DNA from 2 places in the Cellulosimicrobium sp. 22598 genome. Region 2 is predicted to be linked to the other one. Evidence: riboswitches for the same ligand, from Rfam matches in the RefSeq annotation. Region 2 holds a riboswitch; the other holds the start of a gene.
The links. A riboswitch is a leader RNA that binds a small molecule or an ion and turns the genes downstream of it on or off. The one in region 2 is predicted to bind S-adenosylmethionine.
Positions count from the first base shown of each region.

Region 1: linked by a shared signal. The riboswitch ahead of ACTJIY_RS10105 (methylenetetrahydrofolate reductase) and the one ahead of ACTJIY_RS12435 (LLM class flavin-dependent oxidoreductase) in region 2 are both predicted to bind S-adenosylmethionine.

Region 1 is NZ_JBQEMZ010000007.1:232,105-246,507, reverse strand. Features, by position in the region: gene wsfD (glycan biosynthesis hexose transferase WsfD) at 1-1,027, opposite strand, end outside; gene ACTJIY_RS10145 (glycosyltransferase family 2 protein) at 1,091-2,440, opposite strand; gene ACTJIY_RS10140 (exosortase/archaeosortase family protein) at 2,440-3,042, opposite strand; gene ACTJIY_RS10135 (hypothetical protein) at 3,046-3,231, opposite strand; gene ACTJIY_RS10130 (hypothetical protein) at 3,509-3,697, shown strand; gene ACTJIY_RS10125 (hypothetical protein) at 3,754-4,659, opposite strand; gene ACTJIY_RS10120 (RNA polymerase sigma factor) at 4,628-5,212, shown strand; gene ACTJIY_RS10115 (LuxR C-terminal-related transcriptional regulator) at 5,232-7,865, opposite strand; gene ACTJIY_RS10110 (hypothetical protein) at 8,196-8,939, opposite strand; SAM riboswitch class I at 9,336-9,438, shown strand; gene ACTJIY_RS10105 (methylenetetrahydrofolate reductase) at 9,623-10,618, shown strand; gene metE (5-methyltetrahydropteroyltriglutamate--homocysteine S-methyltransferase) at 10,651-13,167, shown strand; gene ACTJIY_RS10095 (hypothetical protein) at 13,225-13,476, opposite strand; gene ACTJIY_RS10090 (DUF2630 family protein) at 13,531-13,779, opposite strand; gene ACTJIY_RS10085 (VOC family protein) at 13,872-14,270, shown strand; gene atpC (ATP synthase F1 subunit epsilon) at 14,274-14,403, opposite strand, start outside.
Region 2 is NZ_JBQEMZ010000010.1:72,391-86,793, forward strand. Features, by position in the region: gene ACTJIY_RS12405 (hypothetical protein) at 1-486, shown strand, start outside; gene ACTJIY_RS12410 (DUF1304 domain-containing protein) at 560-946, shown strand; gene purL (phosphoribosylformylglycinamidine synthase subunit PurL) at 1,115-3,490, shown strand; gene ACTJIY_RS12420 (endonuclease/exonuclease/phosphatase family protein) at 3,732-4,739, shown strand; gene ACTJIY_RS12425 (MMPL family transporter) at 4,820-7,444, opposite strand; gene ACTJIY_RS12430 (TetR/AcrR family transcriptional regulator) at 7,534-8,244, opposite strand; SAM riboswitch class IV at 8,416-8,525, shown strand; gene ACTJIY_RS12435 (LLM class flavin-dependent oxidoreductase) at 8,868-10,022, shown strand; gene ACTJIY_RS12440 (NtaA/DmoA family FMN-dependent monooxygenase) at 10,042-11,448, shown strand; gene ACTJIY_RS12445 (DUF1684 domain-containing protein) at 11,504-12,418, shown strand; gene ACTJIY_RS12450 (GNAT family N-acetyltransferase) at 12,415-13,008, shown strand; gene ACTJIY_RS12455 (amino acid ABC transporter permease) at 13,005-14,096, shown strand; gene ACTJIY_RS12460 (amino acid ABC transporter ATP-binding protein) at 14,093-14,403, shown strand, end outside.

The DNA of each region.
Region 1 (14,403 bases), on a different contig from region 2:
TCTCGAACGTCGTGGGCGACGTCGTCGCGAGGTCCACCGCGCCGGGCGTCAGCCCGGTGGAACGCAGCTCCGCGGACGCCGCCTCCGGATCGAGCAGACCGCGCTGCGTCAGCATCGCCCAGGTCTCCGCGACCCGTGCCCGCTCCGACTCGCCGGCGACGGCCCAGACGGCCGGTGCGACCAGTGCGAGGACGGCGGCCACGGCCACCCCGTGGTGCAAGAAGCGCGCCGCCCACCGTCGACGGTCAATGCGGCTCCCGCGTCGCCACCACACGATCGCCACGTAGATGGCCACCGGCACCGCCAGCACCGCGGTCGTCGACCGCGCTCCGGTGACCAGGGCTGACCCGAGCACGGCGACCACCAGACCGGCCCACGCCCGCGGACCCCGGGAGTCCACCAGGACGAGCCCGGCGGCGAGCAGGAGCACGCCCAGCACCGCCGTCGACTCGGCGTAGAGCGACCCCGCGAACCCGACGAACGCCGCGTCAGCCACTACGAGCAGCAGACCCGTCGCGACGACCACCTGGCGGCGCACCGAGCCGCCGATCACGAGCAGGACGAGGGCGACGAGAAGGCCGCAGGCCGCCGCGTAGAGCAGCGAGACGAGCCGCAGGTCGACGACGTCCTGGCCGAGGAGCCCGGCCACCCACCGGAACGCTCCCGCGAGCCACGTCACGCTGCTCGCGTGCGAGGGGCACCCCTCGCTCCCGGTGGCCGCCTCGCCGACGGACCAGCGCAGGATCGCGAAGTCGAAGAAGCGGGGGCCGCCCGCCGTCTCTGCCGTGAGCCCGGTCTGGCAGGCGTACCGGACGGCGCCACCGTCGTCGGCAAGCCCGATCGGGCCAGGCACGAGCGCGCGGACCGCGAAGAGCAGCGACACGATCCCTCCGAGGAGGACCGCGAGGACCCGGGGGCGGTCGGCCTCGACGCCGGGATCGGTGCGGACGTGCCGCCGTGAGCTCTCTGTGGTCGGGTCGGTGCTGCGTGCCTCGTCAGGCTCGATGAGGCTCCAGGTCGTCGTCATGCCCCGACTGACGAAGCGCCCGGCCGGACGTGACGGGCGGTCCTGCTCGGGCATGCCAGGCGTTCAGCCAGCGGTCGCGACGACGGGCTGAGCGCTCGGCCCGTCGACGGCGGCTGCACCTTCGCGCACGCGGGCGGTCTTGTCCCAGGACGTCTCGCCACGCAGGATGCGGGCCAGTGCCTTCCAGACGCACGCGAACGACAGGTAGTTCATGAGGATGAACGAGTTGCCCATGAGCAGGCTCTTGAGCACTCCCCACCGCTTGTCCCGCCGGTAGTACACCCACCCCGTTGCGAGAGCCGGCAGGAAGGCGAAGAGGTAGAACACCGTCGCCAGCACGATCACCGCGACACTGTCACCGCCCGCGACGACGGCGATCTGGTCCCAGTTCAGCCCGAGCATGAGGAGGCAGTAGTGGAAGAGGATCGACCACGGGAGGTCGAGCACCCACGGGACCAGGCAGTACGACGTGAGCTCGAGCGCCTTCGCGTTGCTCAGGTCACGGGCGCGCCAGATCTCCGGGACACGTTTGATCGCCATCATGTGCCCCTGGTACCAGCGGGTGCGCTGCTTGACGAGCAGGGGGAGCTTCTCCACCGCCTGCTGGTCGACCGAGGCGTGCGGCGTGGTCTGCAGCTCCCACCCCTTCAGCGCGAGCGTGATCGCGAGATCGAGGTCCTCGGTCAGCGACGCGGACCACGGCCTCTCGCCCGCGTCGTCCAACGCCGACAACCGTGCGAACTGCCCGTTGCCGCCGAGGCTGACGGTGCCTGTCGCCTGGCGCCCGAACTGCGTCACCGCGGCGATACCCCAGAACTGGTAGTCCTGGTACCGGGTGAGGAAGGAACCCCGGTTGCGGATGCGCACCTGGAGCTGCACGCCCCCGACGTTCTCGTCCTCGAACAGCGGCAGGACATGGTCGAGAGCGTGGTCCGAGAGCCGCCCGTCGGCGTCCATGACGCAGACGACGACCTTCCCGGGGTCCAGGCCCCGCGCCGCCACGTCGTCGCGGACCCACGCGATCCCGTTGTTCAGCGCCTCGCCCTTGCCCCTGCGCGCCTCCGGGAGCACGCGGCGCAGGACCCGGACCCGATCTCCCCCCGCCTCCTCGGCGCAGCGGGCCGTGTCGTCGTCGGAACCGTCGTCGATGACCAGGGTGGTCGTGCCGTCGAGGAGCGTCAGCGCCGAGACGGTCTGCCCGATCACCGCGTCCTCGTTGAGGCAGGGGACGAGGAAGTAGACGTCGAGGCGCTCGTGCGCCCGCGAGTCGCGCGACCCGTAGGTCGCCTGGCCCTGCACCCCGAGGCTCGCCCGCGCGCGGCGCAGCTGCACGAGGCCCGAGCCCATCAGGAGGATGAAGTAGACCATCGAGATGCTGATGACGACCCGCGCGAGGATGTCGAGGACGACCATCACGGCTGCTCACCACGGGCTCCGCGCGTCCTGCGACCACGCCGGCCGAAGAACCCGAGCCGGAAGAAGAGCACGAGCGCGACCGTGAGCCCACCGAGCATGAGCGCCGAGCCGAGCGTGTCGTGCACCCACTGGAACACCTCAGCCCCCCAGCGCACGATCGAGAGCACCATCACCTCGACACGGACGACGTTCAACAGCTCGAGGAAGAGTCCCGCTCCCAGGGTCGCGAGCACGATCCTGGCGACGCTCGAGCGCCCTGTGGCCAGCACGAACGCCGCGATGATCGCGAGCGGCACGAGGAAGTAGAGCGCGCTGCAGTCGGGGGTGATGCGCAGCGCGAACCACGTGGCGTCGTCGCCCGCGACCCGCTCGAACGCGAGGACGGGCTCGTACGTCATGACGCGTACCTCGCGCGCGAAGACGAGACCGGTGACCTCGCCCGCGAGGCGTGCCTCAAGCTGACGGAACGCCTGCGCATGCAGGATCGCCGCCACGGAGCCGACGGCGAGCGCCACGGCGAGCGTCCACCGCACCGTCCGGTCGAAGGCACGCGAGACGCTCCTCGGCACGAGCGGTACGGTCGCCTCCGCGGCGCTCACGGATCAGCCCTCGACCCCGGCGACGGCGTCACGTCGACGGCGCGAGGTCCGCAGCAGCAGCAGACCTCCCACGACGAGCGCCATGGCGAGCGCGACGTAGGCGAACGTCGTGGCACCCGTCACTGCGAGCGCACCGGCACCCGCGGTGGCCCCACTGATGCCGGTGCTGATTCCAGGGGTGTTGTACATGGACTGCCCTTCCGTAGAGCCGGGCGGGACGCCCTGCGCGGATTCGAGTCGCGACGGACGTGGAGCCCGTCGCTCGGGGGTACAGACGGGGGATCTCGGAGCCCGGTGATGGGGCATTGATGTGATGTACGTCACATAGAGTTGCTCGAGCGTCGGCGGCGTCTGTCCAGACATGGCCCGGAAGAGCTCAGCCGCGGAACCGACCCGTCCCTCGCGGGAGATCGTCGCTCCCTGGTCGTGGGGCAGCGGTCCGCGAACCTTCGCACCACCCACCCACGTGGTGCTCCGCGCCATCCGCACCGACGACTACGAGGAGCTGCGCGGCTGGGAAGCGCCGGTCGTGACGTGGAAGCCGCCGACGCCCCGGCGACAGCGCCGGACAGCACGCCTCCTCGCCGTGCTCAGCGTGTGCTGCGTCCTCGGTGGCCTGCTCGTGCTGGTCATGCTCGTCGTCTCGGCGTGGTAGAAGAGCTCGACGAGTGACACTGCTCCCGCCCGCCTGGTCCGGGCGGCTGCCCCGGACTACGTCTTGAGCAGTCTCTGCACGAGCCGTCCGAGCCCACGCGAGTCGTCCGGGAGGGCCTCGACACCGACCCGGACAGGCACCCTCAGCGAACCTGCCGTCCATCGTGCAAGCTCGTCTCGCACACGGGTCGCAACGACGTTCCGCGTGGTGTCCGGATCCTCGCAGGGGACGCGCCAGGCAACCACCAGGGCGACGCCGTCCACGTAGCAGGCGGGTGCGGGCGGAGGGAACACGCGGCGCAGAGACTCCCCGAGTGCGAGGTCGCGCTCCCACCTGTCGAGGGGGACCGACGAACCGGCCCGGCCGTCGACCACCACGACGATCGGCACGTCGCCCTCCCGGCCGTGGCGATAGGAGGCGACGACCGCGCCACAGCCGCTCAGGAAGTCGTCCACCGTCCCGAGACCGCTCAGGCTCCCGTGCGCTGCCGCCCCGCCCAGCATGCCCGACGTCCGCTCCCACCCGTCGGCGAGAGCCGCGACGACGGGGCCGGGCAGACCTGCGCCGCCCAGGGAGTACAAGACCGCCAGATCCCGGATCCCGTCGGCGATACCGACCCCCGCGTTCGCGCGAGCGATGCCGAGGGCTCGCGCAGGCCCGGTGACGTCCCGGCCTCCCAGGTGCGCGGCAGCCACGTGGACCACCGCGGGGACCGCCCAGTCCGCGAGCGCGTCCCAGCCCGCTGCGAACGTCGCCGCGCGCCACCTCTCGCACAGCTCGTCGAGCGGCGCGCCTGCCCCGGTCGTGGTCATCGTGGAGAAGGACGTCCGCGGACCCGTCTCATGACGGACCGGGACCGACACGTCGCTCGCCCGCCGAATCACCCTCTCCTGCCGCGCGCAGGCCACGCTCGCGCGTTTCCCTGAACAGGTGACCCTCGACACCGGGTCGCCCTCGCTCACGGCGCCCCTCTCGGACGAGCAGCTCGTGGCCAGGCTGCGCGAGGGCGACGACGACGCGTTCGCTGCGCTCTACCGCTCTCACCGACCGTACGCACTGGTCGTGGCCAGGGCGCTCGTCGGCCCGTCCTGGGCCGACGACGTGGTCGCCGAGTCCTTCACGGCCCTCCTGGGTGTGATCCGCGCCGGACGCGGTCCGTCACGGCACGTGCGGGCCTACCTCCTGACGATCGTGAGACGCGTCGCGTGGTCCACGCTGCGGTCCCAGGACCGCGTCCGGGCGACGGACCTGCACCGGCTCGACGGGACCCACCACGATCCAGACGTTCTCTTGGACGAGATCGAGCGACATCGCGTCCTCGACGCGTTCGCCGCTCTCCCGGCACGATGGCAGAAGGTGCTCTGGCACATCGAGGTCCTGGGCGCTTCGCCCGCAGAGTTGGCCGACGTGCTCGGGATCAGCCCCAACGCCGTGTCGTCCCTCGCGCGGCGGGCGCGGCAACGCCTCCGACACGCCTATCTGCGCCACCACGGGCAGGTGACGACGGAGCCCTAGCCGGGGCCGACCGGCGCCGTCATCGATGTTGCTTCGTACCTGCCGCCGAGGCCGCGTTCACGCCGCGCCGGACCGCTCCCCGGCTCGCCGCGACGAGACCGAGCTGCTTCGCGCGCATCACCGTCTCCGCACGCGTGTGGGTGCCCAGGCGACGGTAGATCTCGCGGATCTGAGTCTTCACCGTGTTGTGCGAGACGTAGAGCCTGCGGGCGATCTCGGGGCCGCTCAGCCCGTCGACGACGAGCTGGAGCACGAGGAGCTGACGCTCGGGCAGCAGGACCGTCCCGCCCTCGGGCGAGGCCCGCCGCCCAAGCTCCGCCACCGGCTCCAGCTCGGCACGCTCCGCACCGTCGACGTCCGCGAGCAGGAGGTCCATCGCCTCAGGAGAGGCCCACCGGAGCTCGAGCAGCGCGTTCGCCCGGCGCGCAAGGCCCCACGCCCGCCGCATCTCCGCGCGGGCCTGGTCCTTCTCTCCCAGCGCCACGAGTGCGCTGGCCGTGACGGCGAGGCCCTCGATGCGAGCCCCCGTCGTCAGCCGGGCCCTCTCGCCGAGCCTCGCGACGCGACGGAACGCCTCGACCAGGCTCCCGCTCGCCACGAGCGCATGGGCGTTGACGACGTCTCGGACCGGCGCGGACCGCGGGAGGGTGTCGGCGACGCGGATGGCGGCTGCACCGCGACCCGCCACCAGGTGCAAGCGAGCGACGTCCTGCACGACCAGGAAAGGTGCGCGCCGCTCGCTCGCGTCGGGCTCGACCGCCATGCCTCTCCTCGCGGCATCCGCCACCAGGACGTCGAGCGCGAGATCCGGAGTACCGCTGAGCTCGGCCATCACCGCCATCACATGCCTCCGCACGAACCAGAGGTCACCGCCCGGCCTCTCGATGCTCCTCCCGAGCGACGCCTTGGCCTCGTCGATACGGCGACCCTCCAGGTGGACCAGCGCTGCGACGACCGACGGGACGTCCCCCCCGCACCCGCGCCACCAGGCGGGCGGGGCCGGCAAGGACCGCGACTCGCGCACCCACTCGTCCGCGGCCACGAGATCACCACCACACGCCTCCGCGACCGCCGCCAGCTCGCACGCCACGGCAGCGACGGAGAGCGCACCCGAGCGTGTGGCCCGCTGCGAGGCCGAGTCGGCGAACGCTGCCGCGACCCGGACCAGACCTGCGCAGAGCGCGCTCATCGACGCCTGCAGCTCGAGCAGCACTGCCGCGCCGATCGACCGCGGCGCGCCGCGGTCGGCACCGAGATCGTCGAGCGCACCCTGTGCCGCCTGCAAGGACTTGTCGTACAGGCCGGCGCGGCGCAGGAGTGCGACCCGACAGAAGGCGTCCAACGCCCGCGCTTCAGGCGATGCGGTCGTCGGCGCGACGGCCTCGGCAAGAGGCTCGTCGTGCTCGTCGAGCGACTCGATGCGGCCGATCGTGGGTCGTATCGCCGCGCGCAGGATGCGGAGTCGGCCCGGGATGCTCTCCGGACATCGTTCGACGGCGCTGCGCCACAGCTCGTCGAAGCCCGGCCCGGAGCTGACGGCGAGCAGGTCGGGCCAGGTCGCGACCAGCGCGCGGTCCACGACTCCGGGCTCTCTGGAGTCGAGCGCCCGCGAGAGGGCCGCCCACGTGGCCCCCCGGGCGACGTGAGCGTCCACACGCTGCTGGAAGCGGCGCACGTAGCCGGCCGGATCCAGATAGCGCAGGTGCGAGAGCAGGCTCTGCCGCATCCTGGGCTCGTACTCGAGCACGCCCGCGTCAGCGCCCACATGACGGTAGAGGATCCCCCCCTCGACGAGTCGCCGAGCCGTCGAGCGCGCGTCCGGCACCGCCGTCAGGTCGTCGAGCTCGTCCACCTGGAGACGACGCTCGACGCAGGTGTCGAGGAGGAAGGGCATGATCTCCGGAGGCACGAACGACCCCAGAGCTCGCGTCGTCTCTCGACGGACGACGGCGGGGACCGCGTCGTGGAGATCGACTCCTCCCGAACCGCCCGAACCCAGGTCGGCCACCGCGGTGACGATCGACGCCGGGTAGCCGCCAAGTCCGTCGGTGACGAGCCCCGCCACCTCCTCGGTGATCTCGATCCCTCGCACCCGGGCGAAGCGCACCGTGTCCTGCGCGCTCCATGCGAGCGCAGCCATGCCGACCTCGACCATGCCTGTGCCCCGCCGGACGGGCGTGGGACCGACGGTGCTCAGCACGACCGCCCGTGCCCCGAGAGCGACCGCCGCCGCGCAGGCCGCGTCGATGAGGCCTGCATGGCCTGCACGGACGTCGTCGACGACGACGGTCACCGGGCCCAGAGCGCGGAGCAGCGCCCCGAGGCGCCCGGGTCCCGCGCCGTCGAGATCGGTGGACCCCGTGGGCCGGAGCACGTACCGCACCTGGTCGAGAACGCGGTCCGCGAGCTCTCCGGCACCGATGCACCGCCGCGCCGGGTCGCTCGCGGACGCCGAGAGCCAGACGATCACCTGGCCCTCGGCGAGCGCGGCCCGCGACCACCGTGCGACCGACACGGTCTTCCCGAAGCCGCGCGCGGCGCGGACCAGGACGTGACGGGTGGTGCTCGTGAGCGTGTCGTCAAGGAGCGGACGCTCGATCGCCGCAGAGGTCGTCGCCAGACGCGGGAGCAGACCGCGAAGCGCCGCTTCCACCTCGGCCCGTCCCGCGCCGCCCGCCTCTTCCCGACCGGTCAGCACCTGCTGCCACCCGCTGATCGAGGGTGAACCCTGCTCTCGCTGTCGTCCGCCGTCTCTCGCCTCCGCCACCGCTCCATACCTCTGACAGACGTCGGTCGGCCGGAGTCACGACGGGTGATCCGTCATGCGCCCGGCACAAGGACGCAGGGCGACACGGTTACCGCGCGCCCTACGTCTGCCCCGATACAACCTCACGGACCGGCGAAGTCAGGAGGTACGGAGGGTGATCCTGAGGGTGACCACAGGACGGAGCGACGGCCCGACCTCACGGGAACCGGCTCCCGCTCAGCCCTCGCGGAGGCGCACGAGGCGGCGCCCGGCAACGAGCAGGACACCGGCCAGGAGCAGCGCACCGGACGCCGCCGCGACCGGCACCGTCTCAAGCCCCGTCGCCGCCAGCTCTCCCTTCTCCGCGGGCTGCGCCGCACCAGGTATGGCGTCCGTGGTCGGCTCGGCCACGACCATGTCGACGGGCTGCGACGGCACGACAGGCTCCGCCGGATCGCTCGGGTCCGCCGGGTGCGTGGGCTCGGCCGGACCTGTCGGTTCGGCCGGGTCTGTCGGCTCGGCCGGGTCTGTCGGCTCGGCCGGGTCTGACGGCTCGACCGGATCCGACGGCTCAACCGGGTCTGACGGCTCAACCGGGTCCGACGGCACGCTCGAGCAGACGGGATCCTGGCCGCCTTCACCGAAGTGCTCGTCGTAGTGGGCGACCTGGACCCACGTGATGCAGTAGTCGTCCGAGTGGACGAGCGCCGACCACGGGAGGAAGCTCGAGCCGACGAACCGGCCCGACGGCTGGTCGTTGAGCGTCTCGAAGTGGATGCCGACCGACCGCTCGGCGCCCTCGACCGTGTAGCGGACGTTCACGTGGCCACCGTCCGGGAACGCGTCACCCGCGGGGAGATAGAGCCCTTCCGGGGCCACGCGGTAGGGCGTGGGCGAGTCGGACCCGCCAGCGAGCGCGGGTGCCGCGGACAGGCTGAGGATGAGGGCAGCGCCGAGCATTGCCCCCGATGCGATACGCATGGGACTGTGAGGTCCTTCCTTGAGAGGGAGAGATCTGCCCGGTTCGTACTCCGCCAAGAGGGGCCGGGCAGATCGCATGTCAGAGCGGGTCGACCACGCCTTTCGACGGTAGACCTGAACGACCGTCCAGTTGAGCGCTCCTGAGAGCCACGGCGCGCATCGTCGCAGGCGAGAGCATGCTTGCCGGCCCCACCCGTGATACCACTCACAGCATCCTTCACCCGCGGTCACCCCCGGGGTCACCCCGTTGCGATCGCACTCACACCGTGTTCTCGCCGTCCAGGGACGCGGACACCGGCCCACGTCCCCGAACGTCTCGGCACCCCCGGGCAACGCCATCCCGTCTCACGTGACGGGCACCCTCGACCGTATGCCGGATGGCCCGTAGGATCGTGGCAACCATCCAGAGCGGTCGAGAGTCCTGGCTCGACGACACCGCAGCAACCCGCCGACGGAAGCCTCCCGAGGACAAAGGTGCTAACGCCAGGGTCGATGGAGTGACGCATGACCTCAGAGGCATCCTTCGCGCACCGTCCGGGCACGTGCCCGACGGCGGTCGCGCCCTTCCGTGTCCCGGCGCCGCGTGCCGTGGCGCGCCCCGGCGAGGCGACGTCGTGAGCGTCGCGGACGCCGTCGGGCAGGCGCACGGCGGGGCGGCACGTCCCACGGTCTCGTTCGAGCTCATGCCCCCGCGGCGCCCGGACGCGGCGCCCAAGTTCTGGGAGACGGCACGCCGTCTCGTCGCGACGCACCCCGACTTCGTGTCCGTGACGTACGGCGCGGCGGGCACCGACCGCGCGACGGCTCGCCACGTCGTCGGCCGCCTGCTCCAGGGCACGCCCGTGCTGCCGATCGCGCACCTCACGTGCGTCGGGGCGTCGCGCGAGGACGTCGAGGAGGTCATCTCCGACTTCCTCGACGAGGGCGTGCGGAGCTTCCTCGCGCTGCGGGGCGACCCGCCGCGCGACCAGCCGGACTGGCAGCCCGCGCCCGACGGCGTCCGGTCGTCGACCGAGCTCGTCGCGCTCCTGCGCGAGGTCGAGGCGTCGCGGTGCGCGGCCGACCCGGCCGCGGCCCTGCGCGGCGCGGCCCGGCCGCTGACGATCGCCGTCGCGACGTTCAGCGACGGCAACCCCGCCGCCGGCACGACGCGCACCCAGGAGGTGCGCCGCCTGTTCCAGAAGCAGCAGGCCGGCGCGAGCTTCGCGATCACGCAGCTCTTCTACGACGCGTCGTCGTACACCGACTTCGTCGCCGAGGCCCGCGCGGCCGGCGTGACGATCCCCATCCTCGCCGGGCTGCTGCCCACGACGGAGCCCGCACGGCTCCGCCGCGTCGAGGAGCTCACGGGCGTGCGCGCGCCCCAGCACCTGCTGGACGCGCTCGACGCCCTGCCCGACCCGGAGGCGCAGCACGCCTACGGGATCGCGTACTCGGTCGACCTCGCGCAGCGCGTCCTCGACGCGGGCGCGCCCGGTCTGCACGTGTACACGTTCAACAAGCACCGCGCCGCTCTTGACCTGCTCGAGGGTGTCCACCTCGGCGGCGGGTCGCGCGGGACCGGGGGCAGCGCCAGCGCTGCCGCCGCCCCGCTCGTCCCGGACCTGGCCAGCGGGCCGTGGGTCACCGGCACCTCCCTGCCCCCGACGAGCGCCGCCACGCACGGCACGCCCGTCTGACCGGTCCTCCGGACCAGCAAGAGGTTTCGATCATGGCCACTTCCGTACCCTCCCCTACCCAGATCCAGGCCGGATTCCCCGCCGGCACCGTGCTCGGCTACCCCCGCATCGGGCGCCGCCGCGAGCTCAAGAAGGCCGTCGAGGCCTTCTGGGCCGGCAAGACGTCGGCCGACGAGCTCGAGGCCACGGCCCGCGAGCTGCGCCTCGCGACCGTGCGCCGGCTCGTCGAGCTCGGCCTCGGCGCCGACGACGCGTCCGTCCCCGGGTCGTTCTCCTACTACGACCAGGTGCTCGACGTCGCCGCCTCGCTCGGGGCGATCCCGTCGCGGTTCGCGTCGCTCCTCGGCACCGGGCCCGACGACGCGGGCCGCCTCGACCTCGCGGGCTACTTCACCGTCGCGCGCGGCCAGGGCGACGACGCCCCGCTCGAGATGACCAAGTGGTTCGACACGAACTACCACTACCTCGTGCCCGAGATCGGCCCGGACACCCCGATCCGGTTCGTGGACGACCGCATCGTGCGCGAGTTCGTCGAGGCCAAGGAGGCGGGCGTCGTCACGCGACCCGTCGTCGTCGGGCCGGTGACGTTCCTCGCGCTGTCCAAGGCCGCCGACGACGCTGCGTCGTCGGCCGCAGGCTTCCGCCCGCTCGACCGCCTCGACGACGTCGTCGCCGCCTACGCCGACCTGCTGCGCGCGCTCGCCGCCGCCGGCGCGCCGTGGGTCCAGCTCGACGAGCCGATCCTCGTCACCGACTCGGTCGACGTGCCGTTCACGGAGCTCGCGGCAGCGGTGGAGTCGGCCTACCGCACCCTCGCGACGGACCTCCGCCCTGTGCCGAACCCGGGGTCGCTCCCCACGGAGTCCTCCGGCTCGGGAGAGATCACGGGCTCGGCGCAGGGGGCGCGGCCCGCGATCCTCGTCGCCGCGCCGTTCGGGGGGCTGCAGGCCGGTGCCGAGGACGACGGCGGCGACGCGCGGGACGGGCTCGCGCTCCTCGCGGGCACCGACGTGGAGGCGATCGCGATCGACCTCGTCAAGGGCGCCGTCCCGACGGCGGCCGACGGCGGCGTCCCCGGCCTCGCCGGGAAGACGCTCGTCGCGGGCGTGATCGACGGGCACAACGTGTGGCGCGCGGACCTCGCGGCGAAGCTCGACGTCGTCGACGCGCTCCAGACGCTGGGTGCCGGTGCGGTCGCCGTCGGGACGTCGACGTCGCTGCTGCACGTGCCGCACGACGTGGAGGACGAGGTGTTCGCCGAGCCGGGGACGGCGTCGGGCACGACGCTCGACCCGCGCCTGCGCGACTGGCTCGCGTTCGCGGACCAGAAGGTCGGCGAGGTCGCGACGCTCGCCCGCACGCTCACGGAGGGTCGCGACGCCGTCGCGACGGAGATCGAGGCGTCCCGCGCGGCGGTGGCGTCGCGCGCGGAGGCGAGCGGCGTCGTCGTGCCCGCGGTGCGCGAGCGCGCCGCCGCGCTGACCGACGCGGACTTCGCGCGCGGCGACTACGCCGAGCGCGCGGCCGCGCAGCAGGAGCGTCTGAACCTGCCGCCGCTGCCGACGACCACGATCGGCTCGTTCCCGCAGACGCCGGAGATCCGCCGCGCCCGCGCGCTGTGGACGAAGGGCGAGCTCTCGGACGCGGACTACACGGCCGCGATGCGCGAGGAGATCGCGCGCGTCGTCGCGCTCCAGGAGGAGCTGGGCCTCGACGTCCTCGTGCACGGCGAGCCCGAGCGCAACGACATGGTGCAGTACTTCGCGGAGCACCTCGACGGGTTCGCCGTCACGGCGAACGGCTGGGTCCAGTCGTACGGCTCGCGCTGCGTCCGCCCGCCGATCCTGTGGGGCGACGTCACGCGGCCTGCGCCGATCACGGTCGAGTGGTCCGCGTACACGGCGTCGCTCACCGAGAAGCCGGTCAAGGGCATGCTCACCGGGCCGGTGACGATCCTCGCGTGGTCGTTCGTGCGCGACGACCAGCCGCTCGGCGACACCGCGAACCAGGTGGGCCTCGCGCTGCGCGACGAGATCGCGGACCTGGAGGCCGCCGGCATCGGGATCGTCCAGGTCGACGAGCCCGCGCTGCGCGAGCTCCTGCCGCTGCGCAAGGCCGACCAGCCCGCGTACCTCGACTGGTCGGTCGGCTCGTTCCGGCTCGCGACGTCGGGCGTGGAGGCGGCGACGCAGATCCACACGCACCTGTGCTACTCGGAGTTCGGCGAGGTCATCGGCGCGATCGACGGCCTCGACGCGGACGTGACGTCGGTCGAGGCGGCGCGCTCCCGCATGGAGATCGTGCCGGAGCTGCGCGACGCCGGGTACGCGCGCGGCATCGGGCCGGGCGTCTACGACATCCACAGCCCGCGCGTGCCCTCCGCCGAGGAGGTCACCGAGCTGCTGGAGCTCGCCGTGAAGTCGATCGACCCGACGGTCGTGTGGGTCAACCCGGACTGCGGCCTCAAGACGCGTCGCTACGAGGAGACCGTGCCGTCGCTCGAGCACCTGGTCGCCGCGGCGAAGGCGGTCCGCGCCACGCTCGGCTGATCCCCGCACACGCCGGAGGCCGGGTCCCGTCGAGACCCGGCCTCCGCGTCGTGTCGGTCAGCGCTCGGTCGTGCCCGTCCCCGCCATCGGGAGGGCGAACGCGAGCGTCGCGGCGAGGAGCCCGCCGACGAAGAGCCACACGCCGCCGTCGACGCCGGACATGCCCGACCCCATGAGGACCAGGCCCCCGACGAACAGCGCGAACGAGACGACGAACCGCGCCAGCGCGCCCGCGTGCCCGGGGATGTCGCGGCCTTCCGTCCCGGTGGGGAGGGGGCTGTCGGCCGCCTGCTCGCTGGTCGTGGTCATGGCGTTCTCCTTCTGAGGTCGGTGCGTGGGCCCGGGCGTCGTCGTCGGCGACGATCAGTCCAGGTAGTTCTCCACCGTACCGGGGTCGCGCACGGTGGCCGCATCCGGGTCGCTCCCGAACTCGCGGGCCGCGTCGCGCTGGCGCAGCAGGTCCCAGCACTGGTCGAGCTCGACCTCGATCGCACGCAGTCGCTCGTGCTCCTGCCCGCCGGTGATCTCGCCGTGCGCGAGCTGCTCGCGGAGCTCGCGCTCCTGCGCGACGAGGTCGCTGATCGTCCTGCGGATGCCGCCGTCGGTCGCCATGCGGTCCACGGTATGCCCGACGGCGCACGCGCGCCCGTGAGGGCGGGCGCCGGGCGGGCGCGGTGTCGGCGGCACGGCCTAGGCTCGCCGCCATGACGACGACGATCGGCCGCACGGTCCTGCTCTGCCACGACCTCGACGCGAGCGCCGCGTTCTGGGCGGACGGGTTCGGGTTCGGCACGCTGTTCCGCGGCGAGACCGACGGGTTCCCGCTGCTGCACGTCGGGCCCGGCCGCGTCGACGAGCCCGGGCTGTGGCTCGTCCCGCTCCCCGACGGCGGCACGCCCCTCGTGCGCCACGGGCTGCCGAACCTCGTCCTCTACGTCGACGACCTCGACGCGACCCTCGCGCGGCTCGCCGCCGTGGGGATCGAGCCGTTCGTCGGGCCGGACTCCGACGCCGAGTCCGGGGACCGGTTCGCGCACGTCCACGACCCGGACGGGCACCGGATCGTCGTCGTGCAGCTCGGTCCGGCGGCCGACCCCGCGTAGGGGCTACCGGGCCTGCACCCACGTCGCGTCGTCGGCGAGGATCGTCACCTCGTCGTCGTCGACCACGAGGAAGCCGCCGCCGATGCGCAGCTCCGCCGTCGGACGGTCCGGGGTCCGCAGCCGCACGCGCCCC
Region 2 (14,403 bases):
GACGTCGTCCGGCCGCGCTGGGCCCGTGCGCTCGCCAAGACCGCGGTCGCGACGGCGGGTGCCGTGCTCACGGTGACCTCGACCGCGGAGGGTCGCGACGCGCGCGAGGGCGTCCGGTCGCTGCGCGACGCCGTCCGGTCGCCCGACGACGCCGGCGACCACGTCGCGGCGGCGAGCACCGGGACGACCGGCGGCCCCGGGGCCGAGCCGGCGGACGGCGCCGCGCGCGAGGACAACACGAACGTGCCGGAACGCGAGGAGCCGACACCGGTCCCGCCCGGCGTCGTCGCGGCCGGAGCGATCGGGGGAGTCGCGCTCGCGACGACGCTCGCCGTCGCCGGGGAGAAGTGGGTCTACCGCCGCGGGGAGCGGCTGCGCGCACGGGGCGTCCGGCTCCCGCACACGCGCGTCGGGCTCGTGCTCGGCGCGCTGGCCGTGGCGCTCGCGGCGGCGGAGCCGCTCCTGTGGAACGCTGAGGACCGCTGAGGCAGCGACCCGGGCCGGCACGCCGGCGGGAGGTCGTGCACCGTGCGGCCTCGCGGACCGGGAGGGGCCGAGGATGATCGGGTTCGGGCTGGCGCTCGCGGGGGTCGCCGCGGCGATCCACGGGTACATCTTCGTCATGGAGTCGCTCACGTGGACGAGCGCGCGCACGCGCGCGACCTTCGGCACGTCGCGCGAGGAGGCCGCGGCGACGAAGGAGCTCGCGTTCAACCAGGGCTTCTACAACCTGTTCCTCGCGGTGCTCGTCGTTCTCGGGATCGTCCTGTACGCGACGGGCCGGCACGACGTGGGCCTCACGCTCGTCCTCGCGGGCGCCGGGTCGATGGTCGCCGCCGGGCTCGTGCTGATCCTCTCGTCGCCGTCCAAGGCGCGCGCCGCGCTGGTGCAGCTCGTCCCGCCGCTGCTGGGCGTCGTGGGGGTCGTCGTCGGCCTCGTCTCCTGACACCCGCCTGCTGGGGCCGCCGCGTGGTGCCCCGGACGGGACCGGGACGCGGGACGACGGGGACGCCGACCGGAGGGCGGACGGGACCACGAGGCCCGGCGACCCGCCGGTAGACTGGGCCCCGCGCCGTCGTGCGCTCCCCGCATCAGCGCCCACCCGAGGGAAACGATGACCGCCCCCGCACCCCAGGCTTCCGCACGCTCCGACGCTCGTCCCGCCGCAGGACCGACGCTGGACACCGTCGAGCACGCCGCCGCCACTCCCGACGAGGTCCAGCCGTTCGCCGAGCTCGGCCTCAAGCCCGACGAGTACCAGCGCATCCGCGACATCCTGGGGCGCCGCCCCACGGCCGCGGAGCTCGCGATGTACTCGGTCATGTGGTCCGAGCACTGCTCGTACAAGTCGTCCAAGGTCCACCTGTCGAAGTTCGGCGCGGCCACCACGGACGAGATGAAGAAGCACCTGCTCGTCGGCATCGGCGAGAACGCAGGCGTCGTCGACATCGGCGACGGCTGGGCCGTGACGTTCAAGGTCGAGTCGCACAACCACCCGTCGTTCGTCGAGCCCTACCAGGGCGCCGCGACGGGTGTCGGCGGCATCGTGCGCGACATCATCTCGATGGGCGCGCGCCCCGTCGCCGTCATGGACCAGCTCCGCTTCGGCGCCGTCGACCACCCGGACACGGCGCGCGTCGTGCACGGCGTCGTGAGCGGCGTCGGCGGCTACGGCAACAGCCTCGGCCTGCCGAACATCGGCGGCGAGCTCGTCTTCGACTCCTCGTACCAGGGCAACCCCCTCGTCAACGCGCTGTGCCTCGGCGTGCTGCGCCACGAGGACATCCACCTCGCCAACGCCTCGGGCGTGGGCAACAAGGTCGTGCTGTTCGGCGCCCGCACGGGCGGCGACGGCATCGGCGGCGCCTCGATCCTCGCCTCGGAGACGTTCGAGGACGGCGTGCCCGCCAAGCGCCCGAGCGTCCAGGTGGGCGACCCCTTCATGGAGAAGGTCCTCATCGAGTGCTGCCTCGAGCTGTACGCGGCGCAGGTCGTGGAGGGCATCCAGGACCTCGGCGCCGCCGGCATCTCGTGCGCGACGTCGGAGCTCGCCTCGAACGGCGACGGCGGCATGCACGTGTGGCTCGACGACGTCCTGCTGCGCGACCCGACGCTCAACGCGGGCGAGATCCTCATGTCCGAGTCGCAGGAGCGCATGATGGCGGTCGTCGCGCCCGACAAGCTCGACGAGTTCCTCGCGATCACCCGCAAGTGGGACGTCGAGACTGCCGTGATCGGCGAGGTCAACGACTCCGGGCGCCTGACGATCGACCACCACGGCGAGCGCATCGTCGACGTCGACCCGCGGACCGTCGCGCACGAGGGCCCGGTCTACCACCGCCCGTACGCGCGCCCGTCGTGGCAGGACGGGCTCAACGCCCGCACCGTCGATGCCGACGCGCTCGCCCGCCCCGAGAGCGGGGACGAGCTCCGCGCGACGGCCCTGCGCCTCCTCGCGTCGCCCAACCTCGCGTCCAAGGAGTGGGTGACGAACCAGTACGACCGGTTCGTCCAGGGCAACACCGCGCTCGCGCAGCCCGACGACTCGGGCGTGGTCCGCGTCGACGAGTCCACCGGCCTCGGCGTCGCGCTCGCGACGGACGCGAACGGCCGCTACGGCAAGCTCGACCCGCGCACGGGCGCACGCCTCGCGCTCGCCGAGGCGTACCGCAACGTCGCGACGACGGGCGCCCGCCCGCTCGCCGTGACCGACTGCCTCAACTTCGGCTCGCCCGAGGACCCCGACTCGATGTGGCAGCTCGTCGAGGCGATCGAGGGCCTCGCGGATGCGTGCCGCGAGCTCGGCGTGCCGGTGACGGGCGGCAACGTGTCGCTCTACAACGGGACCGGCGAGCCGGGCCAGATCGACTCCTCCATCCACCCGACCCCGGTCGTGGGCGTGCTCGGCGTGCTCGACGACGTCGCGCACGCGACGCCGTCGGGCTGGCGCGAGACGGGGGAGAGCATCTACCTCCTCGGCACCACGCGTGCGGAGCTCGACGGGTCGGCGTGGGCCGACGTCGAGCACGGCCACCTGGGCGGCGTGCCCCCGCGGGTCGACCTCGCGGCGGAGAAGGCCCTGGCCGGCGTGCTCGTCAACGCGAGCCGCGACGACCTCGTGTCCGCCGCGCACGACCTCTCCGAGGGCGGGCTCGCTCAGGCGCTCCTCGAGGCGTCGCTGCGCTTCGGCGTCGGGGCCACCGTGTCGCTCGACGCGCTGACCGAGCGCGACGGCGTCACCCCGTTCGAGGCGCTGTTCTCCGAGTCGACGGCCCGCGCGCTCGTCGCGGTGCCCCGCGGCGAGGAGTCCAAGCTCGTCGACGCGTGCGTCGCGCGCGGCGTCCCCGTGCTGAAGATCGGCGAGACGGGCACCGAGCCCGGCGCCGTCGCCGAGTCGGGCGAGGCGCTCGACGTCGCGGGCCTGTTCACCGTCCCGCTCAGCGAGGCGGACGCGGCCTTCCGCGGCACGCTGCCGTCCATCTTCGGCTGACACCCGCACCACCGCCCCGGTCACCGCCCAGGTGACCGGGGCGTCGTCGTCCGTGGACCCTGGCCGACCACGACCCAGCCCGCTGTCGAGCACGACATGAGGGTCGTTCTCCGCCCGAGAACGACCCTCATGTCGTGCTCGGCGGACCGGGGGCGCCATGCTGGGCGGGTTTCGTGGAGGTCGGCGGGCGAGGCGGCGCGGGGGGTCGCCGCGTGCGCCGCGACGGTGTCAGAGTCCGGGCATGACCTCGGCGACCACGCGCCTTCCGTCCGCGCGCGTCACGGCCCGACGGCGGTCGGGCGGTCCGGTCCTCACCGTCCTGCTGGCGGCGGGGACGGTCGTGGTCGTCCTGCTGACGCTCGTGCGGGCGGTGCCGTACGACGCGGTGACGCCGCTCGCGCAGGTCGTCGGATTCACGCCGTTCGTCGCGGCGGCGGCCGTCGGCGGCCTCGTGGTCACGCTCGTCGCGCGCCGGTGGGTCCTCGCGGCGCTGCTCGCGGTCTGCGTCGCCGCCCAGGCGGTGTGGCTCGTGCCCGCGTTCGTGCCCGGCCCGGCGCCGCCCGACGACGCGGCGTCGCTGCGCGTGATGGGCGCCAACGCGTGGCTCGGGTCGGCGGACGCGGACGCGCTGGTCCGCCTCGTCCGCGAGCAGGACGTCCAGGTGCTCGCGGTGCTGGAGCTGACGACCGACCTGCGCGAGCGGCTCGTCGCGGCGGGCATCGAGGACGTGCTCCCGTACGGCGCCGACGCCAAGGTCGGGTCCGGGGCGCTCGGCAGCGGGCTGTGGAGCGCGCTGCCGCTCGACGACGTCGACCTCGAGCCGTTCTCCAACGACGCGATGCCGTCCGCGACCGTGGAGGTCGACGGCGTGCCCGTGCGGGTCACCGCCGTGCACCCGATCCCGCCGATCCCGGAGTACGTGCGGGTCTGGGGCGAGGAGACGGCCGCGCTCGCCGAGCGCGCGGCCGCGAACCCGCTCCCGCAGGTGCTCGTCGGCGACTTCAACGCGACCCACGACCACGCGACGTTCCGGCGACTGCTGGGCGAGCGGTTCCACGACGCGAGCCGCGCGTCGGGAAGCGGTCTGGACCTGTCGTGGTCGCCGCGCCCGGGCACGGTGCCGCCGGTCCTGAACCTCGACCACGTGGTGACGGACCGGGAGAACGTCGTGACCGACGTCGCCTCCCTGCCCGTGCCCGGCAGCGACCACCGCGCGATCGTCGCGACCGTCCACGTGCCCCGCCCCTGACGCCGAACCCGGGGTTGCTCCCCGGTTCGGTGCCGAACCCGGGAGCAACCCCGGGTTCGGCGCACGGGGGTGGTGTGCGGTCAGTTGCGTGCGGGCTCCGGGGAATCGACGGGGGTCTCGTGGTGCGGGTGGCGGCGCTCCAGGGCGGCGCCCTCGACGTCGACGTCGGGCAGGACGCGGTCGAGCCAGCGGGGGAGCCACCACGCCTTGTCGCCCACGAGGTGCATGAGCGCCGGGACGAGCAGCATCCGCACGACGAACGCGTCGACCAGCACGCCGAACGCGAGCGCGAACCCGATGGGCCGGATCATCGCGCTGTGCGAGAACACGAACCCGCCGAAGACGGAGATCATGATGATCGCCGCGGCCGTCACCACGGCCCGGCCCGCGCGCACGCCCTGGACGATCGCGACGCGCGCCGGGGCGCCGTGCGCGTACGCCTCGCGCATCCCCGAGCCGAGGAAGAGCTGGTAGTCCATCGCGAGGCCGAACAGGATGCCGACGAGGATCGTGGGCAGGAAGTTGAGGATCGGGCCCGGCGTCTCGACGCCGAACACCCCCGAGAGCCAGCCCCACTGGTAGATCGCGACGACCCCGCCGAGCGCGGCGAAGTAGGACAGGATGAACCCGAGCGTCGCGACGACCGGCACGAAGATCGACCGGAACACCAGCACGAGGATGACGAGCGACAGCCCGACGACGACCGCGAGGTAGATCGGCAGCGCCTGCGCGAGCTTGTCGGAGATGTCGATGTTGCCGCTGGCCGAGCCGGCGACGCCCAGCGACGCCGTGCCGTCGGGGGCCTCGACGTCACGCAGCGCGTGCACGAGCTCCTCCGTCGACGCGCTCGTGGGCCCCTCGGCGGGAATCACCTGGAACGCGGCGACGGTGCGGTCCGCGGAGGTCCCGATCGGGGCGACCGCGACGACGTCGTCGAGCGCGAAGAGCGAGCGGGCGACCTGCACCTGGTACTCCAGCGCCTCCGCCTCGGTGGGCTCGCCCGGGAGGTCGGCGACGACGAGCAGCGGGCCGTTGGTGCCCTCGCCGAACTGCTCGGCGATCGTCGAGTACGCGCGGTACTGCGTGGAGTCGTGCGCCTCCGACGACCCGTCGGGCAGGTTGGTCCGCAGGTCGAGCGCGGGGAGCGCGATCACCCCGAGCGCCACGACGGCGAGGATCGCCGTGCCCACGGCGCGCAGCGTGGACATCGGGCGGACGGGCTTCGTCCCGTCCAGATCGGTCGTGCCCGACGGCGCGGTGTCGGTCGCGGCGCCCGGCTCGCCCGGAGCCTGGGTCCCGGCGAGCGCGGCGCGCTCGCGGCGGCTGAGGATGCGCGTCCCGATCATGCTCAGCAGGGCGGGCGTGAGGGTGACGGCGATGAGCACGGCGATCGCGACGCAGAGCGCGCCGACGGTCCCCATGAGGCCGAGGAACGGGATGCCGGTGACGTTGAGCGCGAGGAGTGCGATGAGCACCGTGGCGCCGGCGAACACCACGGCGTTGCCCGACGTGCCGTTCGCGAGCGCGATCGACTCCTGGACGTCGTCGCCCTGCTTGAGCTGGCGGCGGTGCCGGTTGACGATGAACAGCGAGTAGTCGATCCCGACCGCGAGCCCGAGCATGAGGCCGAGCACGGGGGTCACCGACGACATCTCGACCACGCCGGAGAGCGACATCGCGGCGAGCGCACCGATGCCGACCCCGATGAGCGCGGTGAGGATCGGGAGCCCGGCGCCGACGAGCGTGCCGAGCATGACGACCAGCACGATCGCCGCGACGACGAGGCCGATCGCCTCGCCCACGCCGAAGACCTGGGGGACGCCCTGCGTGATGTCGGACGAGAAGTCCGTCTGGACGCCGTCCACGGGATCGTCGGTGAAGACCGCGACGAGGTCGTCCTTGGTCTGCTGCTCGATGCTCATGTTCGGCTCGGTGAACGCGACGCTCGCGACGGCGGCGCTCCCGTCCTCGGACACCATGCGGATCTCCGACGCCATCTCGAGCAGCGGCGCGGATGCCTCGAGCTGGGCGGACTGCTCCTCGAGCGTCGTGCTCTGGTCCTCCAGCGCGGTCACCTGCTTGTCGAGCGCCGCGGCCTGGGCGTCGAGCTCGGCGCGCCCGGCGTCGAGCTCGGCCTGCTGCGCGTCGAGCTGGGGCGCCACCTGGTCGAGCGCGCCCGCGGCCTCGGCCTGCGCGCGTGCCGCGTCGAGTTGGGCCTGGCCCTCGTCGAGCTGGGTCCGCGCGGCGTCGAGCTGCTCCTGGCCCGCGGCGAGCTGCGTGCGACCGTCCTCGAGCTGCGTGCGCCCGGCCTCGATCTGGGTGCGGCCGTCCTCGACCTGCTGACGCTGGTCCGCGAGCTCGGCCTGCGTGGCGAACGGGTCGACGGCCGTCTCGACGCCGTCGACCTCCTCGGCCGCGGCGAGGCGGTCGGAGATCGCCGCCTCCTGCTCGGGCGTGAACGCCGAGCCGTCCTCCGTGGCGAAGACGACGGTGCCGCTCCCGCCCGACGCCTCCGGGAGCGCCGTCTGCAGGCGCTCCGTCACCTCGGCGGTCGGGGTGCCCGGGATGGAGAAGCTGCTCGCGAGCGAGCCGCCGAACGCGACGAACGCCGCCCCGGCGAGCACGAGCACCGCGAGCCATGCGGCGAGGACGGTCCGCGCGCGGCGCGCGCTGGCACGCCCGAGGCGGTAGAGGAGTTCAGCCATGAGGGTCCTTCGGTGGGGAGTCCGGGGTGGTCCGGTGGGCGGTGCGGCGTGCGGTCCGGTGGCGGTCGGGGAGGTGAGGGCGGGAGGCGTCAGGCGGGGAGCTCCCAGCCTGAGCGCATGCGCGCGACGAGACGGTCGAGGAGGTCCGCCCACACGCGGCGCGAGGCGTCGTCGTCGGCGGCGCCGGTCGCGGCCCACCAGCGGCGCTGGATCACCAGGACCCCGGCCATGAGCGCGCCGACGAGCATCTCGATCTCGAGCGGGTCGACGGCGGGGTGCCGCCGCGTGGTCTCGGCGACCAGGCGCTCGGCGAGGTGGGTGAACGTGCGCACGACCATCGTCGTGACGCGGGGGGTGGGCTCGGTCGCGGTGCCGCCGAGGGCACGCGTGAGGTAGGCCATCGGGCCGACGAGGTCGGTGCCGCGGAGCGCGGCGGTGAGGTCGTCGAGCGGGGTCGTGCGGTCGGTGCCGGGGTCCGCGGCGCTCGCCCCGAGCGCGTCGACCACGGTGCCCAGCACGTCCTCGCACACCTCGACCACCACGTCGTCGAGCGACGCGAAGTGGTTGAAGATCGTGCGGCGCGCGACGTCGGCGCGTGCGGCCAGGTCGTCGACCGTGAACCGGGCGCCCCCGTTCTCCTCCATGAGCGACGCGGCGGCATCGACGATCGCGCGGCGGTGCCGCGCACGCAGCGCGGCGCGGCGATCGGTCGCGGGGCCGGTCGCGGGGCCGGTCGCGGGGTCGGTCGCCAGGTCGGGCGCGGGCACGCCCGACGGCTCGGTCGCGGAGGGGAGGGGCACGTCATGACACTAAGTGCATCGATGCACTCGGTGCAAACAGCGTCGTGGGCGCTCAAAGTTGACCGATCGAGTCCAGTATGTGGGAAGGTCTCCTCGGTGCGTTGACACCCCGCGGTGGCCGCTCGTAAGTTCCCGCGCAACCGAGGTCGACGTACCCCGGTCACAGGACATGGTCATGAGCTCCGACGCCAAGCCCCGGCTCGTCGGACGGCAACCCTCCCGCGCGGTGGGGTGCCCCGGGTGAGGACCAGGTCCCGCGTCGCGCGGACCACGCGCGGCGCGGGGCAACGACGCGGAGCCCGGCGACGGGCACGAAGGAGACGGACGATGGATCGGCGAATGTCGAGCACCGCGGTGAGCACCGCGCACGTGTCGACGTGCCCCTGTCCGTTCGCGGGCGCCCCCGGCGCCCCCGCCCTCGGGGCCACGGGTCCCGCGCGCGTCGCCTGTTGTCGCTGACGACGACCCGTCTCTGACACCCCGCGCCACCCGCGCGCGGTCCGGGTCTCTCCCGGCTTCCCCAGCCCGTCCTGCCGCCGCGCGGCCGGACCGCCCTGCCCACCCTCCGGCACCCCGCCGCGCCCTGAGCGCGCCGTCGGCTCAACTGAGAACGGATCCTCGCGATGTCCGACCCCCGCCCCGCCCGCACCCTCCACCTCGGCGTCGACCTCACCGACGCCGGCGCGCACCCCGCCGCCTGGCGGACCGTGGGCTCCCAGGCCCAGCGACTCTTCGACGCCAAGCGCCTCGTCGAGCTCGTGGCCACGGCCCAGCGCGGCCTGCTCGACCTCGTCACGCTCGACGACGCGTTCACGCTCCAGCCGAGCCGCAACGGGTCCGTGCGGGGCCGCCTCGACGCCGCGCTCGTCGCGTCCCGGCTCGCGCCCCGCAGCGCGGGTATCGGCCTCGTCCCGACCGTCACCACCACGCACACCGAGCCGTTCCACGTGTCCAAGGCGATCGCGACGATCGACCACGTGAGCTCCGGGCGCGCGGGGTGGCAGGTCGGGTGGTCCACGACCCCGGCCGAGGCCGCGGCCTTCGGGCGCAAGGGCGCCCAGGACGAGCCCGACGCCGTGGCCGAGGCGGACGAGGCGGTCGAGGTCGTCACGCGGCTCTGGGACTCGTGGGAGGACGACGCCGAGATCCGCGACGTCGCGACGGGCCGGTTCGTGGACCGCGAGAAGCTGCACTACGTCGACCACGAGGGCATCCGGTTCGCCGTCAAGGGGCCGTCGATCACGCCGCGCCCGCCGCAGGGCCAGCCGCCCGTCGTCGTCCGGGCGGACACGCCTGCGTCGCTCGACCTCGCGGCCCGCCGGGCCGACGTCGTCCGGGTCCGCGCCGCGACCCGCGACGAGGCCGTCGCGCTCCGGTCGCAGGTGCGCGACGCGGCCGCGGACGCCGGGCGCGACCCCGACGCGCTGCGGGTCCTCGTCGACGCCTACGTCGTCGTCGGCGACACGCGCGCGAGCGCGCAGGCCCGCCTCGACCTGCTCGAGGACCTCGAGGGCGTCTCGTGGGACACCGACTCGCTCACGCACGTCGGCACGGCGCGCGACCTCGCCGTCACGGTCGAGGAGTGGGTGCACGCCGGTGCCGCCGACGGCTTCCTGCTGCGGCCGTCGTCGCTGAGCACGGACCTCGACGCGATCGTCGACGGCGTGGTGCCGCTGCTCCAGGGCGCGGGCCTGTTCCGCACCGCCTACCCCGGGACGACGCTGCGCGACACGCTCGGCCTCCCGCTCCCCGCCAACCGCTACGCGGTGATCGCCTGACCCCGGACGGACCGACGACATGAGCACGCGCCCCCGCAAGCAGATCCACCTCGGCGCCCACTTCCCGGGCGTCAACAACACCACCGTCTGGAGCGACCCCCGCTCGCGCAGCCAGATCGACTTCGCCTCGTTCGAGCACCTCGCCCGCCGCGCCGAGGACGCCAAGCTCGACTTCTTCTTCCTCGCCGAGGGCCTGCGCCTGCGCGAGCACAAGGGCCGCATCCACGACCTCGACGTCGTGGGTCGCCCCGACACGCTGCCCGTGCTCGCCGCGCTCGCGGCGGTCACGGACCGCCTCGGCCTCGCGGGCACGATCAACACGACGTTCAACGAGCCGTGGGAGCTCGCGAAGCAGTTCGCGACGCTCGACCTGCTCTCCGAGGGCCGCGCGGCCTGGAACCTCGTGACGAGCCCCGACGCCTTCACGGGCGCCAACTTCCGCCGCGGCGGGTACCTGCCCTACCCCGAGCGCTACGCCCGGGCGGCCGAGGTCGTCGAGGTCGCGCGCGCCCTGTGGGACTCGTGGGACGACGACGCCGTGCTGGCCGACCGGATCGCGGGCGAGTTCCTGCGCCCCGGGTCGGTGCGGCCGGTCGCGCACCACGGGACGTACGCGGACGTCGTCGGGCTGTTCGAGACGCCGCGCGGACCGCAGGGGCACCCCGTCCTGTTCCAGGCCGGCGACTCCGCCGACGGGCGCGACTTCGCCGCCGCGACCGCCGACGTCGTGTTCTCCGCGCACTCGACGTTCGACGCCGGGCGCGCGTTCTACGAGGACGTCAAGGGACGGCTCGCGGCCCACGGGCGCGAGCGCGACTCCCTGAAGATCCTGCCCGCGACCGTCGTCGTGCTGGGCGACACGCCCGCCGAGGCCGAGGAGCGCGCTCGCGAGATCCGGCTCCAGCAGGTCTCCGGGCCGACGGCCATCGCGTTCCTCGAGCAGGTCTGGGGCCGCGACCTCGAGGCGTACGACCCCGAGGGACCGCTGCCCGACGTCGAGCCCGACACGGAGAACCTGTCGATCACGCGGGGCCGCGTGCGGCACGCGAAGGACCCGGCGGCGGTCGCCGCGGCGTGGCGCGAGCAGGCCGAGGCGAACGGCTGGTCGATCCGCGAGCTCGTCATCCAGGTGACGTCGCGCGGCGGCTTCGTCGGCACGCCGCAGCAGGTCGCGGACGACATCGACCGCCACGTCCAGGAGGACGCGTCCGATGGTTTCATCCTCGTCCCGCACCTCACGCCGGGCGGGCTCGACGACGTGTTCGACCAGGTCGTCCCGCTGCTCCAGGAGCGCGGCTCGTTCCGCACCGAGTACGAGGGCACGACCCTGCGCGAGCACCTCGGCCTCGCGCGGCCCGGCACCGCGCCGCGCGCCGCCGACCCCGAGCCCTCGGCGGCCTCCGCCGAGCTCGTCGGCCGACCGTAGCCGTCCCGCACGCACCCGCACCGCAGACCTGCACCGTACCGACCTCGGAGGACCCATGAGCCAGAGCACGCTGACCGCCACGGGCACCGTGGCCGACGACCCCGCCGCCCCCGGGACGGCCGACGAGGCGCACGACGCCGCCGCGTGGGCGGCATGGCACGCCGAGCGCGAGGAGGGGCTCCGGCCGCCGCACGGCTGGCTGAGCCTCGTCGCGTACCACTGGCTCCCGGCCGAGCCCGCCGCGCTGCCCGGCGTGCCCGGGCTCTGGTGGGCCGACGCCGACGGCGCGCACCACCGCGCGGACGAGGGCGGCGCCGTCCGGGCGACGACGGGCGACTCCGTCGGGACCGTGGTCGTCACGGAGGGTGGGTCCTCGGTCGCGGGCACGTTCCTGCCGGACGGCCGGGACGCGGGCGACCCGGCGGACGGGGGCGAGACGCGCGAGGTCGCGGTGGAGGTCGTGCGCCGCACGGGCCGGTACGCCGTCCGGCTGCGCGACCCGCTCGCTCCGGCCCGGACGGGGTTCGACGGCGTCCCGACGTTCGCCTACGACCCCGCCTGGGTCGTGGACGCGGCGGTGCGCTGGTACGACGCGCCGCGGCCCGTCGTCGTCGGCGCCGCGCGCCCCGGGCTGGTGCACCACGTGAGCACGGTCGGCGAGGTCGACCTCGTGGTCGAGCGTGACGGGGTCTCCCACCGCGCGACGCTCGTCCTCACGGGCAAGGCCGGCGGCGCGGTGACGCTGCTGTTCAGCGACGAGGCCCTGCACCTCGACGAGGCCGTCGCGCCCTGGCGCGTGCTGTGGGTGGACGCCGACGTGGCGCCCGGCGCCGAGGGGCGCGTGCGCCTCGACCTCAACCGGGCGATCAACCTCCCGTACGCGTTCAGCGACTTCGGGACCTGCCCGGCGCCGGTCGAGGGCAACCACGTGCCGTTCGCCGTCACCGCGGGCGAGAGGGCACCCCGGTGACCGCGGTCGCCGCGCGCCCCACCGGGCGGGGAACGCGCGAGGTCCGGTCCGTCGCGATGCACGACCCGCTCGTCCGTCCCCTCCTCGACGAGCTGTCCCACGAGTACTGGACCCGCTACCAGCGCGTGCTCACCGCGGACGAGCTCCGCGCCGAGATGGAGCACTACCCCGCGCAGGACTTCGCGGCGCCGCACGGCGAGCTCGTGCTGGTGCTGGAGGACGGCGAGCCGGTCGCGGGCGGCGCGTTCCGCCGTCGGACCGAGCCGGAGCTCGGCGACCCGGCACGCCTCGCCCGGCCGTCCGCGCGGCGCAGCGACGGGACGCCCGCCGTGCGGACCGCCGAGCTCAAGCGGATCTGGACGCACTCGGCGCACCGGCGCCAAGGCCTGGCGCGCGTCGTGCTGGCGGAGCTCGAGCGCCGCGCCGTCGAGCGCGGGTACCGGCGCCTCTACCTGACGACCGGTCCGCGGCAGCCCGAGGCCGCCGGCCTGTACCTCGCGACGGGCTACACGCCCCTGTTCGACACCGGGACCGATCCCGAGGAGATCGGCCCGCTCGCCTTCGAGAAGTGGTTGGAGGTCGCGTCATGAGCACCGTGTCGCTCCCGCAGGACGAGTCCCGGCACCTCGCGCCGCCGTCGGGCCGGCACCCTGCCGACCGGAGCGGCGGTGTCGAGGACGCGCTGCCGCTCGAGAGCCTGCGCATCGTCCCCGCGCGGCACCCGGGCCGCTGGGCCGCGACGGCCGGCGTCGCGGTGCTGCTCGCCATGGTCGTCAGCTCGCTCGTGACGAACGACCGCTGGGAGTGGGACGTCGTCGCGCAGTACCTCACGTGGCCGTCGATCCTCGAGGGCGCGTGGGCGACGATCCGCCTGACGCTCGTCGCGTCGGTCGTCGGGTTCGCGCTCGGCACGGTCCTCGCGCTCATGCGCCTCTCGCGCTCGCCGCTCCTCCAGTCGGTGTCGTGGACGTACACGTGGGTGTTCCGGTCGGTGCCGCTGCTGCTGCAGCTCCTGCTCTGGTACAACCTCGCGTACCTCTACCCGTACCTCAGCGTCGGCATCCCCTTCGGGCCCGAGTTCCTGTACTTCGACACGCTGTCCGTGATCGACAAGTTCTGGGCCGCGATCCTCGGGCTCGGGCTCTCGCAGGCCGCGTACTCGGCGGAGATCGTGCGGGCCGGGATCCTCTCGGTCGACCAGGGGCAGCAGGAGGCCGCCGCGTCGCTCGGCATCCCCAAGCGGCGCCAGGTGAGCCGCATCATCCTGCCGCAGGCGATGCGCTCCATCATCCCGACGGCCGTCAACGAGGTGATCGGGCTCCTCAAGGGCACGTCGATCGTCTACGTGCTGGCGTACGGCGAGCTGTTCTACATCGTCAGCGTCATCTACGGCCGCAACGGCCGCGTCGTGCCGCTGCTCATCGTCGCGTCGATCTGGTACCTCGTGCTCACCACGCTCATCACCGTCGTGCAGTACTACGTCGAGCGGCACTACGCGAAGGGCGCGGTGCGCACGCTGCCCCCGACGCCGCTGCAGAAGGCGCGCTGGACCGTCCTAGTCTGGGCGTCGCGGCTCTCCGGCCGGCCCGTGCCCGACTCCGTCCCGCCCGCGTACGCGGCCCGCGCCCGCGTGGGCGTGCTGACGCGCACCGCGCGCACGGCGGGAGGTGCGGCATGAGCGCCGTCGTCGCGACCACCGACGTCGCGACCGCCGGGCTCGTCGAGATCCACGGCGTCCACAAGAGCTTCGGCACGCTCGAGGTCCTGCGCGACGTGTCGCTCACCGTGCCGCCCGGGTCGGTGACGGTCGTGCTCGGCCCGTCCGGCTCCGGGAAGTCGACGCTGCTGCGCGCGATCAACCATCTGGAGAAGGTCGACAAGGGGTTCATCTCGCTCGACGGCGAGCTCATCGGGTACCGCCGCAAGGGCAACACCCTGCGCGAGCTCAAGGAGCGCGAGATCCTCGGCCAGCGCACCCAGATCGG